Regions from separate parts of the Ruoffia tabacinasalis genome, predicted to be linked through region 2. Evidence: predicted binding sites of a transcription regulator. Region 2 holds the regulator's gene; the other holds the start of a gene.
What was found. Region 2 encodes LexA, which represses DNA repair genes until DNA is damaged. Its sites were predicted from a motif close to CNAACANNTGTTNG; they were not measured.
Positions count from the first base shown of each region.

Region 1 (7,769 bases), on a different contig from region 2:
AGCAAAACAAAGAATCTTTTTCTCACTAGCCTGGGTGAAATAGTTGGAACCGGAATTCTAGGTGGGCTTGTCGCATGGCCACTCGCGATTTTATTTTTAGGAGAAAGTGTTGGAACGCTAGCCTTTTACGCTTACGTAATTCCTTTTCTTATTTCCACGATTACTGGAACAATCATTGCCGTTGGAATTATTAACATACTTAAACAAAATAATATCATCACCTGGCTAGAAAGGAGTGACCGATCAAATGATAGAGATTAATCATTTATGGGGAAAAGTTCGAGAAGCCAATCCACTTGTGCATACGATTAGTAATCTAGTCAGTGCCAATGACTGTGCTAACTTACTCCTTGCTGTGGGGGCAAGCCCAATCATGGCGAGCGCCATCCAAGAGATGGAAGACATTAGCCGAATTAGTCAATCAACAGTTTTAAACTTAGGCACACCCAATGATTCAAAATACGCTACTTGTACCAAAGCCGGCGTATATGCAAATAAATATTTCCATCCTGTGATTGTCGATCCCGTCGGCATTGGGGCGAGCCTTTATCGAAAAGAAAAAGTCACACAACTTTTAAATAAAGTTCAACCAACCATTATTAGAGCCAATGTTGGAGAAGTCCAAAGTTTGTTAGGGTCTAAAAGCCAAGCACGAGGCGTTGATAGTTTCGCTCAATCCCATTCTGATGATGGACAATCAGATGCCGTCGTCTTAGCCCAACAGTTGGATTGTGTTGTCTTGATGACTGGAAAAGATGACTTTGTTACCAACGGTACTCACTCTTACTTAATCGAAGGTGGTAGCTCAATTCTCACCAAAATTACCGGAACAGGTGATATGCTTTCTGTCCTATGTGGCGCTCTATCCAATGTGACTGACCCGCTAACAGCTGCGCTTAGCGCTTCCTATAGTTGGAAAGTCATAGGTAAACTGGTTAAAGAAAGTTCCGCAGGTTTGGGTCAAGCACACAGACAACTCTTCGATTATGCTAGTCAAATTGAACAAATTACCAAAATTCAACATACCGTGACGATTCACGAATCAGGAGGCCGTAAACATGTCAATTAAACCTGAACAACTCACCTTATATGCCATTACAGACCGAACTTGGTTAAATGGTGCTACCTTAGAAGACCATGTCAAAGAAGCTCTCGAGGGGGGCGCAACGATTTTACAGCTTCGAGAAAAGACTCTTTCTGATGCAGAGTTTCTTGAACAAGCTAAACGATTAAAACCTTTATGTCAGTCTTACAATGTCCCATTAATTATCAATGATCGCGTTGATATTGCCCTTGAAGCTGATGCTGATGGCGTTCACGTAGGTCAAAACGATATGCAAGCCGGTCAAGTCCGCGAAAAATTAGGCCCAAATAAGTTACTCGGTGTATCTTGCCGAACGGTTGAACATGCTTTAGCCGCTCAAGAGCATGGTGCTGATTACATCGGCGTTGGAGCTATGTTTCCCACTCAAACAAAGACTGATACTGAGCCCGTTTCAATTGAAACACTTAAAGCCATTTGTCAATCCGTAAACATTCCCGTTGTTGCTATTGGTGGCGTTACATTATCGAATGTTTCTCAGTTACAAGATACTGGTATTGCAGGTATTGTCGCCATCAGCGCGATTTTTTCTCAAGATGATATTCAAGAAGCGGCACACAATTTAAAAGAAGCTGTTTCAAACTTACTTTAAGGAGGTAACATGTATGAAAACTGTATTAACCATTGCCGGAAGCGATTCGAGTGGAGGCGCTGGAATTCAAGCAGACTTAAAGACGATGATTAGTCATGGGGTTTATGGCATGAGTGCGATTACTGCTTTAACTGCTCAAAATACTTTAGGTGTCACTGATGTCTTAGAATCAACGCCCGAATTTTTAGCTGCCCAGCTTGATGCTGTGTGCACAGATATTTACCCGGATGCGGTTAAAATTGGAATGGTCTCAAGTGCGCCGTTAATTAAAGTCATTGCGGATAAATTAAATGAGTACGACGTGCCTTTAGTCGTAGTAGATCCTGTCATGGTGGCAACCAGTGGTTCTACTTTGATGGAATCCGATGCTACGGAGACGCTGAAACAAGAATTACTCCCTATCGCGACTGTTCTCACACCAAATATCGAGGAAGCTGAAGCATTATCTGGCTTTAAAATTAAAACCCATGACGACATGGTCGCAGCTGCAAAGCATATTGGCGATACTTACCATTGTGCTGTCCTTTGTAAGGGTGGACACCGTCAAACGGATGCCAATGATGTTCTGTATCATGAAGGAAAGGTTCATTGGTTCGAAAGCGAACGCGTGGATAATCCAAACGCTCATGGAACAGGTTGTACTTTAGCAAGTGCTATCGCCTCTAACTTAGCGAAAGATTTTGATTTAATTACTTCTATTGAACGCGCAAAAGCTTATTTAACGAACGCATTAAGAGCAGGACTTGATTTAGGTAAAGGTTCTGGGCCTTTAGACCACGGCTTTGATATCCATTCTAAATACAGTGAGATGAATAATCATGACCGTATATGAGATGAAATTAAACTCAGAACCTTTTGATATGATTAAACAGGGACAAAAAACGATTGAACTCCGTCTAAATGATGAAAAGCGTCGCTAAGTTCAAGTTGGTGCTCAAATGATTTAACACAAAAAATTCAGGCGGATGTAATTGCTTTACATCCGTTCCCTTCTTTCGAGGAACTATATCAGGCTCTTCCTTTACTAGAATGTGGCTATACTTCTAATAATGTGGAGGCTGCTTCTCCAGAAGATATGGAAGCTCATTATTCATTAGAGCAACAAGCGCGCTATGGTGTTCTTGGGATTGAAATTAGTTTGCCTGATCATCTTTCTTAACCTTGCTCAGCTCCTATATATTTTCTGTTATAATATCTAAACAAAGGAGTTGTTTGCTTTTCCATGTTAACGATCATTATTTTAATTTTAATCGCCCTCTTGGGCTACACCCTTTTTCATCAATTCAATGCTTTTCGCCAGATACAAATTCGCGAGAATCATCAGCGATTATTTTATGCAACGCCTGTAATTATTGCGATTGTATTTCTTGAGGTAGGATTCGAATTTGGTGAGACTTTTATTCAATACGCCTTATTTATTTTAATCGCTATTAATTTTGTTGCGATTCCTTTTACGTCAGGCCTTTCAAATGATTTTATCTATTATAAGTCAAATAAAAGAGGCATCGCCGGTTTGATTCCTAAAAGTAAAGCTTTAACCGACGTTATCGGGAGTCAGATTGAAAAAGAGGATGATTATTTTACTGTTGATTTTTCTTTTGAAAAGGAGATTATCAGTTTACGTTTTTCAAATGAACAATTTGACGCTGTACATCAAATAATTTCACGTACATAAAAAGCCAGGCACTCGCCTGGCTTCTTTTATGAGAATAAATTTGAGAGTAAACCTAAGAAATTGTGCACCCCGGCCATAAATAAAAACATCGTGACCGGTTTAAATATCAATTGGATGATGACCATTCGCTTGTAAGTCAAATCACTTAAGCCACTGATCATGATGAATAACTCATCCGGCAATCCTGGTACTGCAAGCACCACCGCAAGTATCCACTCAATGTAATAACCTCTATCTAAATAACTCAAACCTTTTTCAACTAATTTTTCATCTAAAAAAGCATATAAAATTGGCTGCCCGAAGCGTTTCGCCAACCAAAATAATATCAATGACCCGAGAAAATTCGCTGAAAACGCCAAAATAAAGCCCAGTAGTGGCCCAAATGCGGCATAAGCAATCACACTCCCGAGCCCGCCGGGAACGATTGGATACACGGTATTGATGATAGATAGAAGGAAAAAGACAATCGGTGCGAATGCCCCAGTTTTCTCGAGTCTTTCTTGAAGAATTTCTGGATGATTAAATAAGTCAATTTTGAAAAAATAGGCAAATATGATGAACGTAATCACCGCTCCGACAATGGCTACCCACTTTAACACTTGCTTATTTCTTTTGAAAAACATAATATCTTTTGACAGTGGTGCCATATCCATAAAACCTACCCTCTCTGATTGAAACAAATCGTCTTTTATTAACTTTACAGTATTATATTTATAGCTAAACTTCATAGGGCTAAAGGACCAAATTTTATCATCCGCCCAATAAAAAAAGAGAGTCACGCTCTCTTTTCGCTATAATAAACATATCATAAATCATCAGATATTTTTAGGGTGAATTCGGAAAAAAAATGGCCATCCGGGTAGGAATGGCGGGAGGTTGGGTTTTATATTAATAATCTATACCTTCTACAAGAACTTTATGTACAAGTAAGACTGGAACTGTCTTTGTTCCGCCCATAACCGTGTCATAAGTATATAATCCATGAAGTGTTCCATATAAATCAATATCATCACCGTCCATTAATCGACTGTCAGGAAGCGTAGGAAAAAAGACAAAGTAAGCTGTATCTAGATCGTCGTTACGCATCACTAAACCATATGCCATATCTAAGTCTTCCGCTTCGTCATATTGTTGCACCGTTGCATAAAAGGTATGTTGAACGTCAGTCATACCATTACGTTCACGCATAATATCTTCATATTTAATAATTTCATAATCACTATCTTTATATTCTTTCGCAGTACCTAACACAATTTCCTGATATTCGTCTTTGATTGCTTCTGCAACATCATCCATTGAGGTAGCTACAGCTTGAGCACTAGTAGGTGAGAGGGTTAATAACGATAACATGACAAATGAAACGAGTAGTTTTTTTAGCTTATCCATAAAATCTCTCCTTATTCATAAATGTTATTTATATTATACCAAAGACTGTCAGGTTAATCAATGAACCGCTTACATAATTAGACTTTTAAAAACCAGACCCAGTTAGAGTCTGTTTTGGTTCTACAATCTATAAAACTGCTTCACATTTCCTGCCTTCAACAAATCCTCCACGGTCTGCGTCTTCGAATACATCGTTAAAGCGTGGATGACATAAGCAGCAGCTCGCGCATCTTCAAGAGCATTATGATGATTAAATTCAAATTTTATTTGCTGGCATAAAGATTTTAAACTGAAACTTGAAAGCTTTCCGCGCCATAAATTACGGGCCAACTGACAAGAATCAAAATAATCCATGCCTAACTCCGGGAGTCTGAATTTTTCATTGGCTGATCGAATCACGCCTCGGTCAAATTGAGTGTGACTCACAACTGGCGCGTCTCCCACGAATTCTTGAAACCGACCAATAACTTCATGATACGCCGGTTTTCCTTGAACTTGTTCGGGTGTTATTCCGTGAATACGAATATTGTTCGGTGCAAAAGATGTCAGTGGATCAATTAATTCATAAAAATGTCTAACCATAATTCCGTCAACAACTTTTACTGCCCCAAGCGAACAGGCTGACCACCGCTGACCGTTAGCTGTTTCAAAGTCAAATGCAACATATTCCATTGAATAACCCCTTCCTTATAATCTTAATCTCCATATCAGTATATACACTTCTTACCGCTCGTCAAGTCACAAGTTTTAAAATATTCCACTTGCTTATGCGAACATTTGTTCGTATAATAGACTCAAGGTTTTATCAAAAGGAGGATTATAATGGGAAACATTCAGTATGATAAAGAACCTAAATCTGACATAGCTTTCATTGATATGAAATCCTTTTACGCCAGCGTTGAGTGCGTGGAACGTGGGCTCCACCCTCTCTATACTTCTTTATGCGTGATGAGTCGAGCAGACAATGCGAACGGCTTGATCCTCGCCTCTTCACCAACGTTTAAAAAAGTTTTCGGAAAGGATAATGTAGGTAGAAGCTATGATTTACCTTTTAATATTCAGACACGACGGTTCAATTACTATGTCGCTAAACGACAAAATTTACCAATAAATCGTGAGTATGTTCGCTTTATTGAGAGTTGGGCACGAAAAACACTCATTGTTCCTCCAAGAATGAGCTTATATATTGAGAAAAATATGATTATTCATGACATTCTCCAAAATTATGCACCTAAGGAGGAAATTCTGCCCTACTCTATTGATGAAAGTTTCATTGATTTAACACGTTCGCTAGATTATTTTGCCAAGCGAAAAAATATCTCTCGCCGTGCTAAACTCGATGGAATTTCCGAACAAATTCAACGAGAAATTTGGAAAGCAACTGGCGTTTTTTCAACAGTCGGTATGAGTAACGCAAACCCTCTTCTTGCTAAATTAGCTCTGGACAATGAAGCAAAATACAACCCCAATATGCGCGCTAATTGGTCTTATGAAGATGTTGAAACGAAAGTCTGGAACATTAAAAAACTCACTGACTTTTGGGGAATCGGTCGGCGAACAGCCATTCGTCTTGAACGAATGAAAATTTACTCTATTAGAGATTTAGCTAACAGTAACCCTGAGCTACTCAAACAAGAGTTTGGTGTTATTGGTCTGCAACTCTGGTTTCATGCTAACGGAGTGGATGAAAGTGATGTGCGTTACCCTTATAAAGCCAAATCCAAAGGTTTAGGTAACTCACAAGTTCTGCACAAAGATTATTATAAGCAATCTGATATCGAACTCGTCTTAAGCGAAATGGCCGAGCAAGTAGCTATCCGTTTGCGTAAAGCTCATAAAAAGACAACCAGTGTGGCAATATCTGTTGGCTTCTCTCACACTGCTGAACGGTCATCCATTCATGTTCAAAGAAAAGTCGACCCCACTCAAAATACAAAAGTGCTCATCGGACATGTCATCAGTCTTTTTCGTTCAAAATATAATGGCGGTGCCGTTCGAAATATCGCTGTTCGCTATAATAATTTTGTCGATGAGAAATATGCTTTTATATCTTTATTTGATAATTTTGAACAAGTTGAGAAAGAAGAAACCCTTGAAAAAACAATTGATGATGTTCGCGAACGATTTGGCTTCTTATCCGTGCAGCGTGCAACCGTACTTAAAGAAAACTCCAGAAGTAAAGCGTGTAGCCAACTTATCGGTGGCCATGCGGCAGGTGGTGCTGGTGGCTTGGATGGGTTAGCATGACAGTTGATCGAAGCTATCTTCCTTACCGTTCTGCTCGTAACTACCAAGACCGGAAGATGGCAAAATGGATAGGATTTTTCCTATCAGAACACACCACCGCACTCACAACTGAAGTCGAGACGATTGATTTTAGCCAATCGCTCCCTTTAGGCGAGAAACTTCTCTTACTCAACCAATTATACCTGCAAAGGCTACCTGGTATTTTCCAAATCATACAAGACGAAAAGTCTAAAGAAATACGCGGGAAAATCGATTCCGTACAAGCAGATCAAGTTGGCGTGCAAAGTGAGGATGCTCACTACTTTATATCTATCAAACACATTATATCAATCAAATTAGAGGAGGAATTGGACGATGGATTCTAGAAACATACAGAATAGTAGTGTTCAATTCGATTATTTCAGCGAGAACTTTATGCGATTTGAACAAGATTTTAATGCTTATTCAAATTTGGTCATCCCTTTAACATTTATGGTCGATGACATTCTTTTTACTATGAATGAGTCGCAAACCAATTACTTTAAACTCCCCGCCATGAAATCAAAAGATAATAAAAATCATTACTTTATCTTCAGAGTGAAGATGCAAGAAAACAATTCGCAAGTCCGCATTTATGAATATATCCGACACACCTCACCCTTTTAAATGTCACTTTAATGCAGCTCAGCTTCTCATAAAAATAATATAAGCGACAAAGTATCTTATTATCTTGATACTTTGTCGCTTTTGTTGTGCTTTTCGGGGGTTGGGTCGGGAAGCTGCGGTGA
Region 1 is NZ_JBHSHQ010000035.1:65,455-73,223, forward strand. Features, by position in the region: gene thiW (energy coupling factor transporter S component ThiW) at 1-261, shown strand, start outside; gene thiM (hydroxyethylthiazole kinase) at 248-1,069, shown strand; gene thiE (thiamine phosphate synthase) at 1,059-1,694, shown strand; gene thiD (bifunctional hydroxymethylpyrimidine kinase/phosphomethylpyrimidine kinase) at 1,708-2,526, shown strand; gene ACFO5Y_RS05985 (hypothetical protein) at 2,917-3,369, shown strand; gene ACFO5Y_RS05990 (TVP38/TMEM64 family protein) at 3,396-4,022, opposite strand; gene ACFO5Y_RS05995 (hypothetical protein) at 4,258-4,755, opposite strand; gene ACFO5Y_RS06000 (3'-5' exonuclease) at 4,876-5,427, opposite strand; gene ACFO5Y_RS06005 (Y-family DNA polymerase) at 5,578-7,002, shown strand; gene ACFO5Y_RS06010 (DUF2642 domain-containing protein) at 6,999-7,367, shown strand; gene ACFO5Y_RS06015 (DUF5960 family protein) at 7,357-7,647, shown strand.
Region 1: a site for LexA is predicted at 5,526-5,539, ahead of ACFO5Y_RS06005 (Y-family DNA polymerase). Genes of this name have one in related genera too.

Region 2 (7,769 bases):
CACTGGTATTATTGGTATAATACAATGAACGCAAATTAATAATGTTATTTTGTGAATGATTTTCTTCATAAAAAACTCCTTTAACCCAACCTGATAATATAGTAATTTTATCATATTTTTTAATAGAAAGGTCGTTAGTAATGAATCTCTATTCATTTTTATTATTTATAGTCAAATACATTGTTTACATTTTTAACGGAAAACCATATGTCGTTGGTCAAGAAAATTTATCAAAGGATGCTGCAATTATTGCATCAACTCACCGTCATTGGTTAGATCCAATTTTCTTAGCTATGGTTGTTGAACCAACTGAAATTGCTTTTATGGCTAAGGATACTTTGTTTAAAAATAAAATCTTCCGCTATTTATTACCAAAATTAAATGTTTTCCCTGTCAAAAGAGAAAAACCATCACCGAAGTCACTTCGTCGTGGTGTTGAGGTAATGAATGAAGAAAATAAACATCTAGGAATTTTCCCTACAGGCTCACGCTACTCTACTGAAGTAAAAGGTGGAACTGCCTTTATTCAAAGACTGAGTAAGAAGGATATTATTCCAATTGCTTTACAACCGCCAATGAATGCGAAAGAATTTTTCTTCCGAAAAAAAGCAAAAGTAGCCATTGGTGAACCTATTTCTTTCGATGATTCTAAAAAGTATACTCGGGAAGAACTGAAACAAATTGATATTGCAATCGCAGAGGCTTTCGATAAATTAGACAAGCAACTTGATCCTGATTACGAATATATTCCAAATAAAAAAGACTAATAAAAAGACATCTAACTTTCCTTCCAATTTGAAGGCAGCTAGATGTCTTATTTTTTTAGTTTTTAGTTTGCAGACGATACATTTGATAGTATGTCCCTTTTTTCTCAATCAATTCATCGTGATTTCCTTGTTCGATAATGTTTCCTTTATCAAGAACGATAATCTGATTGGCATCTCTAATCGTACTTAAACGGTGAGCAATCGCAATGGTTGTTCGGTTCTGACGCATCTTAGCCAAACTTGCTTGAATATACTCTTCTGTTTCCGTATCAATATTAGCCGTAGCTTCATCAAGAATTAAAATCTTCGGATCACGCGCCATTGTTCTGGCGAATGAGATTAATTGTTTTTCACCACTTGAATAACTTGCCCCTCGTTCAATAACTCGGTGCTCATAGCCATCTGAATGTTTTTCAATAAATAAATCAGCATTAACAAAGTGCGCCGCTTCTCGAATTGTTCGATCAGATATTGAATGGTCTAACAAACGGATATTTCGATTCACATCCCCATAGAATAAGAATGAATCTTGAAGAACTAATCCAATATCTTTTCTTAATTCTTCATACGGAAACTCACGAATACTATGTCCGTCAATTAAAACATCTCCAGATTGAAACTCATAAAATCGCATTAAGACATTAATAATTGAACTTTTACCACTTCCGGTATGTCCGACAATCGCAACAGTTTCTCCAGGATTAACAGTGAAACTAATGTTGTTTAAGACATTTTGATTTCCATCATAAGAGAATGTTAAGTTTTTAAATTCAATTTTTGCATCTTTGATTTCAGCCTCATCATGAACAATTTGTTCTGGAACATATTCTTCATGATCCAGAACACGAAGAATACGTGAACTTGAAACTACCCCATCTTGAAGTAAGCTTAGACTATCCATCATCATACCCATCGGTCTAAAGAATTGCGAACTATATTGAACAAATGCATAAATCACACCCACTTCTAAAATACCATTTAAGTATTGTCTACCTAAGAAGTAGATTACTAAAGCTAAAGATAAGCCTTCTAAGAAACTAATCACACTCATTAAAAGCAGTGCATTCATTTTAACCATTTGGTAACGCGCACCAAAGTGCTTTTCATTTTGGTCATCAAATTCATCAATAATTCGTTTCTCTTGACGGAAATGTTGAATAACATTCATTCCTAGAATAGATTCGTTAATTTTAGTATTTAACCGACTTAAATTCTCACGCATTGAGCGATATACTTGAGAACTGTAACTTTGGTAATACCAAATAATTCCAATCATAATTGGGACAAAGATTAAGAATAACATTGCCATACTTGGATTCATTAAATACATCCCAATGAATACTGAAATGACCGTTACAACCCCTTCAAACAATGCATAGAATGTATTCCAAAAGTTTTTCAACGTTTCTGTATCATTTGTTACGCGAGAAACTATCGATCCACCAGGTGTTTGGTCAAAGTAACGCATGCCTAACGTATTAATTTTAGTAAATATTGTATCTCGTACGTTTTCCACTGTCTTTTCAGCAGCCATATTGAATAAATACGTTGATAAATAATTAGATACACCTTGTAATAGGAGTAAAAAACCATAGGTTAAAGCAAAAGTTGTTGCTATTTGCACAGTAACGTCTAAATGTGTCAAATGATCATCAATAAATGTTTGAATCACTCTTGGCATAATAACAGAAACAGCTACTGTGACAGATGTAAATAAAATAGCAACTAAGAATGTCTTCCAATATGGTTTTGCGAAAGCAAAGATACGTTTCGTTACAGTAAACTGCTCTCTCATGGACATTTTTCTTGCCCAAGCTGATTCATGTTGAACTTTACTTGCCATTATTACACCTCTTCCATTTCAGAGCTTAATTCTAATTGTTGGTGTTCATACATTTCTTGGTACCAACCATTATTATTAATTAATTCCGCATGTGTTCCACGTTCAACAATTTGACCTTCATCAAGCACAACAATCTCATCCGCATGCATCACACTACTTAAACGATGGGCAGAAATAATTGTTGATTTATCTTCACGTGTTTCTTTAATTGAATTTAGAATTGCTTCTTCAGTTTTAGCGTCCACGGCTGAAAGTGAATCATCTAATATCAATAATTCTGGATTAATTAACATCGCTCTCGCCATAGAGATACGTTGTTTTTGTCCTCCAGATAAAGCCACTCCACGTTCACCTACGAGCGTATCATAGCCTTCACTAAAGCCTAATATATCTTCATGAACACTTGTCACTTTGGCAATATCTTCCACTTCTTTATCTGTCGTATCCATATTCGCAAAACGAATATTGTCACGAACAGTCGTTGAGAATAAGAAATTATCTTGTGGAACGTAACCTATATTCGCTAATAAACTATCTAATTGATAATCTTTAATCGAAATTCCATTAAAAGTGATATCGCCTTTAAATTGGTCATAATCACGTAAAAGTAATTTAAATAATGACGTCTTACCTGAACCAGTACGTCCAACAATTCCAAGTGTGTTTCCTTGTTTAATGTGAATATCAATATCACGTAAGGAAGCCTCTTCCTCATCGTCTGGGTAAGCAAATTCATCAATATCTATATGGATATCACCAGAGATAGATTGACTCAATGCATCCGGTTCTTCAATAATCGTACTTTTTTCATTTAGAATTTCTAAAATACGGTCATAACTTGCTGAACCACGTTCTAAAATATTAAATAAACGCCCGATCGCAATCATCGGCCACTGTAAACGAGTCACATAACTGATAAAAGCAACTAATAAACCAATGGTAATTTCTCCTTGTGAAACGAGAAAACCACCAAAGAATACACCTAAAATCGTAGCTGCACCCATAATTAGTTGACTTGCAGGTCTAAACGCAGCATCAAATAAATAAACTTTTTGGTTTCGATCAACAACATTTGTGGTCATTTTCTTAAAGTCTTCAATATCTAACTCTTCTTCACCAAACGTTTTAATTACTTTCATGCCCGTAACACTCTCTTGAACTTTATCGTTCATTGAAGAGAAAGCTGCTTGAGATTTTCGTGAGTGATAATGAAGTTTACGACCAACAAATCGAATTAAAATCGTTAACAAAGGAATGGGTATAATCGACACTAAAGTTAATCGCCAATCTACAAAGAAAAACATCATGAACAATGTAAGTAATCCTTGAGATAAAGAGTCAACTAAGGTTAAAATACCTCCCCCAGCCACCATACGAATTGAGTTCAAATCATTCGTTGTTCTCGCCATTAAATCTCCGGTACGATATTTTTGAAAGAATATCGAGTCCATTTGTGTAAAATGGGTGAACAATCTTGCTCTTAATATCTTTTCCAGTTTAGCTGATGTTCCAAAAATCTTCGTACGCCATACGTAACGCATCACATATTGAACAATCGCTATAACAACAAGAACCACACTCCAAGTCACCAACTGACTTCCTGTTATTGTACCGGCTGCCATATTATCTATGATGATACCAATAATCATTGGCACAAGCGCAGTCATCACACTCAATAGAATTAACATTGATATTCCAAAAATATACGCTTTTCTTTCTTGTTTAAAAAACCAACCCAGTTTTCCAAACATATCCATACAATTCACCCCATCCTAAAATATAAAAAAGAGAGACGCGTCATACCCCTTGCCTCTCAAAATAAAGCTATCATTTTCTTCTCAAAAACTTAACTTTTAACTAAAAAAGCCTTGATACAACCGCTGTTAGTAGCATAAAACATACCATAGCCAATTTACTGAAGCAAATCTTTTGCACCTTATCTATTGAGAACAGTCCAAGTATTATAACACTTTTAAAATTGTCATGCATATTTAATTAGACTGGCTTCAAAATCAAAATATATTTTTGCTGCTACTTTGTTGCCTTAGGTTTAATTCCATCTAAAAAAATAAAAAACAGGAGCCATCCGAAAAAATCGGATAACCCCTACTAGCATTATATTAACGCTGTTTCATTGAGTTCATAATTTGTTGAACTTTCTTTTTAGATGGTTTTTGACCCATTTGGGCCATCATTTGAGAAATCATTCTCTCGTCGATCGGTGGATTTTCCTTAAAGTAATCCATCATATACTTTCTTGATAGGAAGAAACCAGCGACAAAACCAATAATTAATGCAATAAATACGATAACTAACCATATCCAAGTTGCCATTTAACTACACCTCTCTTCTAAACTTCATGTAATACAATAATACTAAATAATCATTGTGTTGACTAGAGAAAATTATTCGTTGTCTCTATTATGTAAGCCACGTTCTTTTTGAATCTCTTTAACTTTATTAGGAGTTAAGTCTTCCCCTTCAGGATCAACGACTTTAATTCCCTCAATTTGAGCACCAATGCTATCTCTCATACTTTGAATGTATTCTTTGTGCAGGTTTTTTCTTTCAATCGATTCTTCTTCAGTGATTGTCCCTGCTTTGTTCTTTTTAGACAATTCGTTGATGCGTTTGATCTTATCCTTACTTAACATATAATCACTCCTTTACTACGAACATTTGTTTGCTAAGCGTTATTATAAATGCTATACTAAAAACAATAAAAACGAAAGAGTTGAAATTATGAAATCAATATCAGCAAAACAATTAAATATACTTGATTGTATATATAAAGCAATTGACTCTAATGGATACCCGCCAACTGTCAGAGAAATTGGAGCAGAAGTTGGATTAGCTTCGACATCTACTGTTCATGGTCATCTTTCTCGATTAGAAGGCAAAGGTTACTTAGTCCGTGACGCGAGTAAGACACGTGCGTTAGAACTGACGCCAATTGCGCTTGAAGCTTTGGGTATTTCAAGAAAGGATATCCCTTTACTTGGTCGCGTTGCTGCCGGTGCGCCTATCTTAGCAATTGAAGAGGCCGTTGATTATTATCCAATTCCACCTAATTTAGAACATTTTGATAGCAATGATTTATTCATGCTCCAAATTGACGGTGAAAGTATGATCAATGCCGGTATCTTCAATGGTGATTTAATTACAGTTCGTCGCCAACCTTCTGCTAATAATGGTGATATCGTTGTCGCTTTGACTGATGATGACGAAGCAACTTGTAAGACTTTTTACAAACAGTCTGATCACTATATTTTACGTCCCGAAAATGACGCTATGGATGACATTATTTTAAACTCAGTCCAAATATTAGGTAAAGTTATTAGCTTATACCGTGAATTTTAGATTTAAAATATATTAATTAAAACGAAATCCGAACACTATAGTAGAGTTCGGATTTTTTTGAATTTTAAAGTAAAGAGTAGATATTAGTATTGCATTAAAGCTTTATAGTTATAACCTTCAATTTTTTCTCTACCGTTTAATTCTTTCAATTCAATTAAGAATGCAATTCCTACAACTTCTCCACCTAGTTTTTCAACTAAGTCGATTGTAGCTTTAACCGTACCACCTGTTGCTAATAAATCATCGATAATGACAACTTTTTGACCAGGTGTAATTGCATCTTTATGCATCGTTAATACGTCAGTACCATATTCAAGTTCGTATTCTACTTCAATGATTTCACGAGGTAATTTCCCTTTTTTACGAACTGGCGCAAAGCCAATTTCCATTGCGTAAGCAACAGGACATCCCACGATAAACCCACGCGCTTCAGGTCCAACAGCAACTTCAGCCCCTACTTCTCTTGCATAGTCCACAATTTCTTGTGTTGCTTGCGCAAAAGCAGGTCCATTTGCCATTAATGGTGTAATATCGCGAAACGTTACACCTTCCTTTGGATAATCTTCGATTGAAGCAATATAATCGTTTAAGTTCATTTAGTTATTTAATTCCCTTCAAAATAATCTTTAATAGCGTCTAACGGCTGATAATTTAATAAAGCCTCTGACTTATATTCACTTTCATATTGAATAAATGTCTTTAAATGAGGTAAATCAATTTTATTATTTGTTGCATCTTTATTAAACTCTAACCGACCATTCTTAATTGTAACAAATTCTGCTTCCAAAAACATCAAAAACATCCCTTTTAATTTTACAGGGTGTAAATTTAATGATTTTGTTATACTTTCGAATTCTGTCTTATATGTGAATTCTTGCTTGGCAAAGACATATTTATACAGATTAATAAATTCTTCTCGAGTAGGAATGCCTGCCATATATTTCGATTCCTGAACAAATGATCCTAGATAGACTTTCGACCAAGCTTGCGCATTCACTATCTCTTTCAGTTGTTGTAATTGAATGGGTGGTTCCATTACGATGAGGTTATTATATTGGGCTAAATTAACTTCAGAGACATTCTCATATAATACAACGGGTGCACCATTCAATTGCTTGGTCATATAATCTGCAATTGGTTGATGGGAGAATACATATAAGGCTTTGTCTATACTTAACAAATCTTTATGAATCTTACTTGAGCGATAATCTAACCATTGAGAACCATTGACACCCATATCTTTCAGCATTAACTGTGGAAGACGATTCCCATTCCATTCGTTAATATCTAACTCACCGACGACAGACACAACACTGCCGTTCTCTAACCCTTCAGCTTGCTCTGCCTTACCAAAGCCTATGGCTTGTAATTCGGCTTGGCTATTCGTTTGTTTAAGGGCTAGCTTGACATGATTTTTATCTGCACCAATAAATCTGATTGTATTAATATGAGCATCCTTGACCATAAATTGCGGTTTAGGATTATCCGTACCGAAAGGTCCTAATAAATTCACTTCATTAATAAAGTCAATCGTCATTTCATTCACGCTTAACGGCATATCAATCACAATTGGCTCAGGTTCGTTTAGTAATTCAGTATAGTGCTCAAAACTTTTGTGAATGCTTTGTTTAAAGTCTTCCCAATTCTCTTCATCAATCGTTAACCCTGCTGCTTGACTATGTCCACCGAAGTGAGTCAGGTACTCATTTTGTTTAACGAGTTCTTCGAAGATATTTATCTTAGAGACACTTCTTGAACTTCCTTTATATTGCTTTTTCTCTTCTATGTATTGGAAGACA
Region 2 is NZ_JBHSHQ010000050.1:62,182-69,950, reverse strand. Features, by position in the region: gene ACFO5Y_RS08830 (glutaminyl-peptide cyclotransferase) at 1-69, opposite strand, end outside; gene ACFO5Y_RS08825 (lysophospholipid acyltransferase family protein) at 141-767, shown strand; gene ACFO5Y_RS08820 (ABC transporter ATP-binding protein) at 823-2,610, opposite strand; gene ACFO5Y_RS08815 (ABC transporter ATP-binding protein) at 2,613-4,367, opposite strand; gene ACFO5Y_RS08810 (YneF family protein) at 4,731-4,943, opposite strand; gene ACFO5Y_RS08805 (DUF896 domain-containing protein) at 5,016-5,264, opposite strand; gene lexA (transcriptional repressor LexA) at 5,353-5,970, shown strand; gene ACFO5Y_RS08795 (adenine phosphoribosyltransferase) at 6,054-6,566, opposite strand; gene recJ (single-stranded-DNA-specific exonuclease RecJ) at 6,575-7,769, opposite strand, start outside.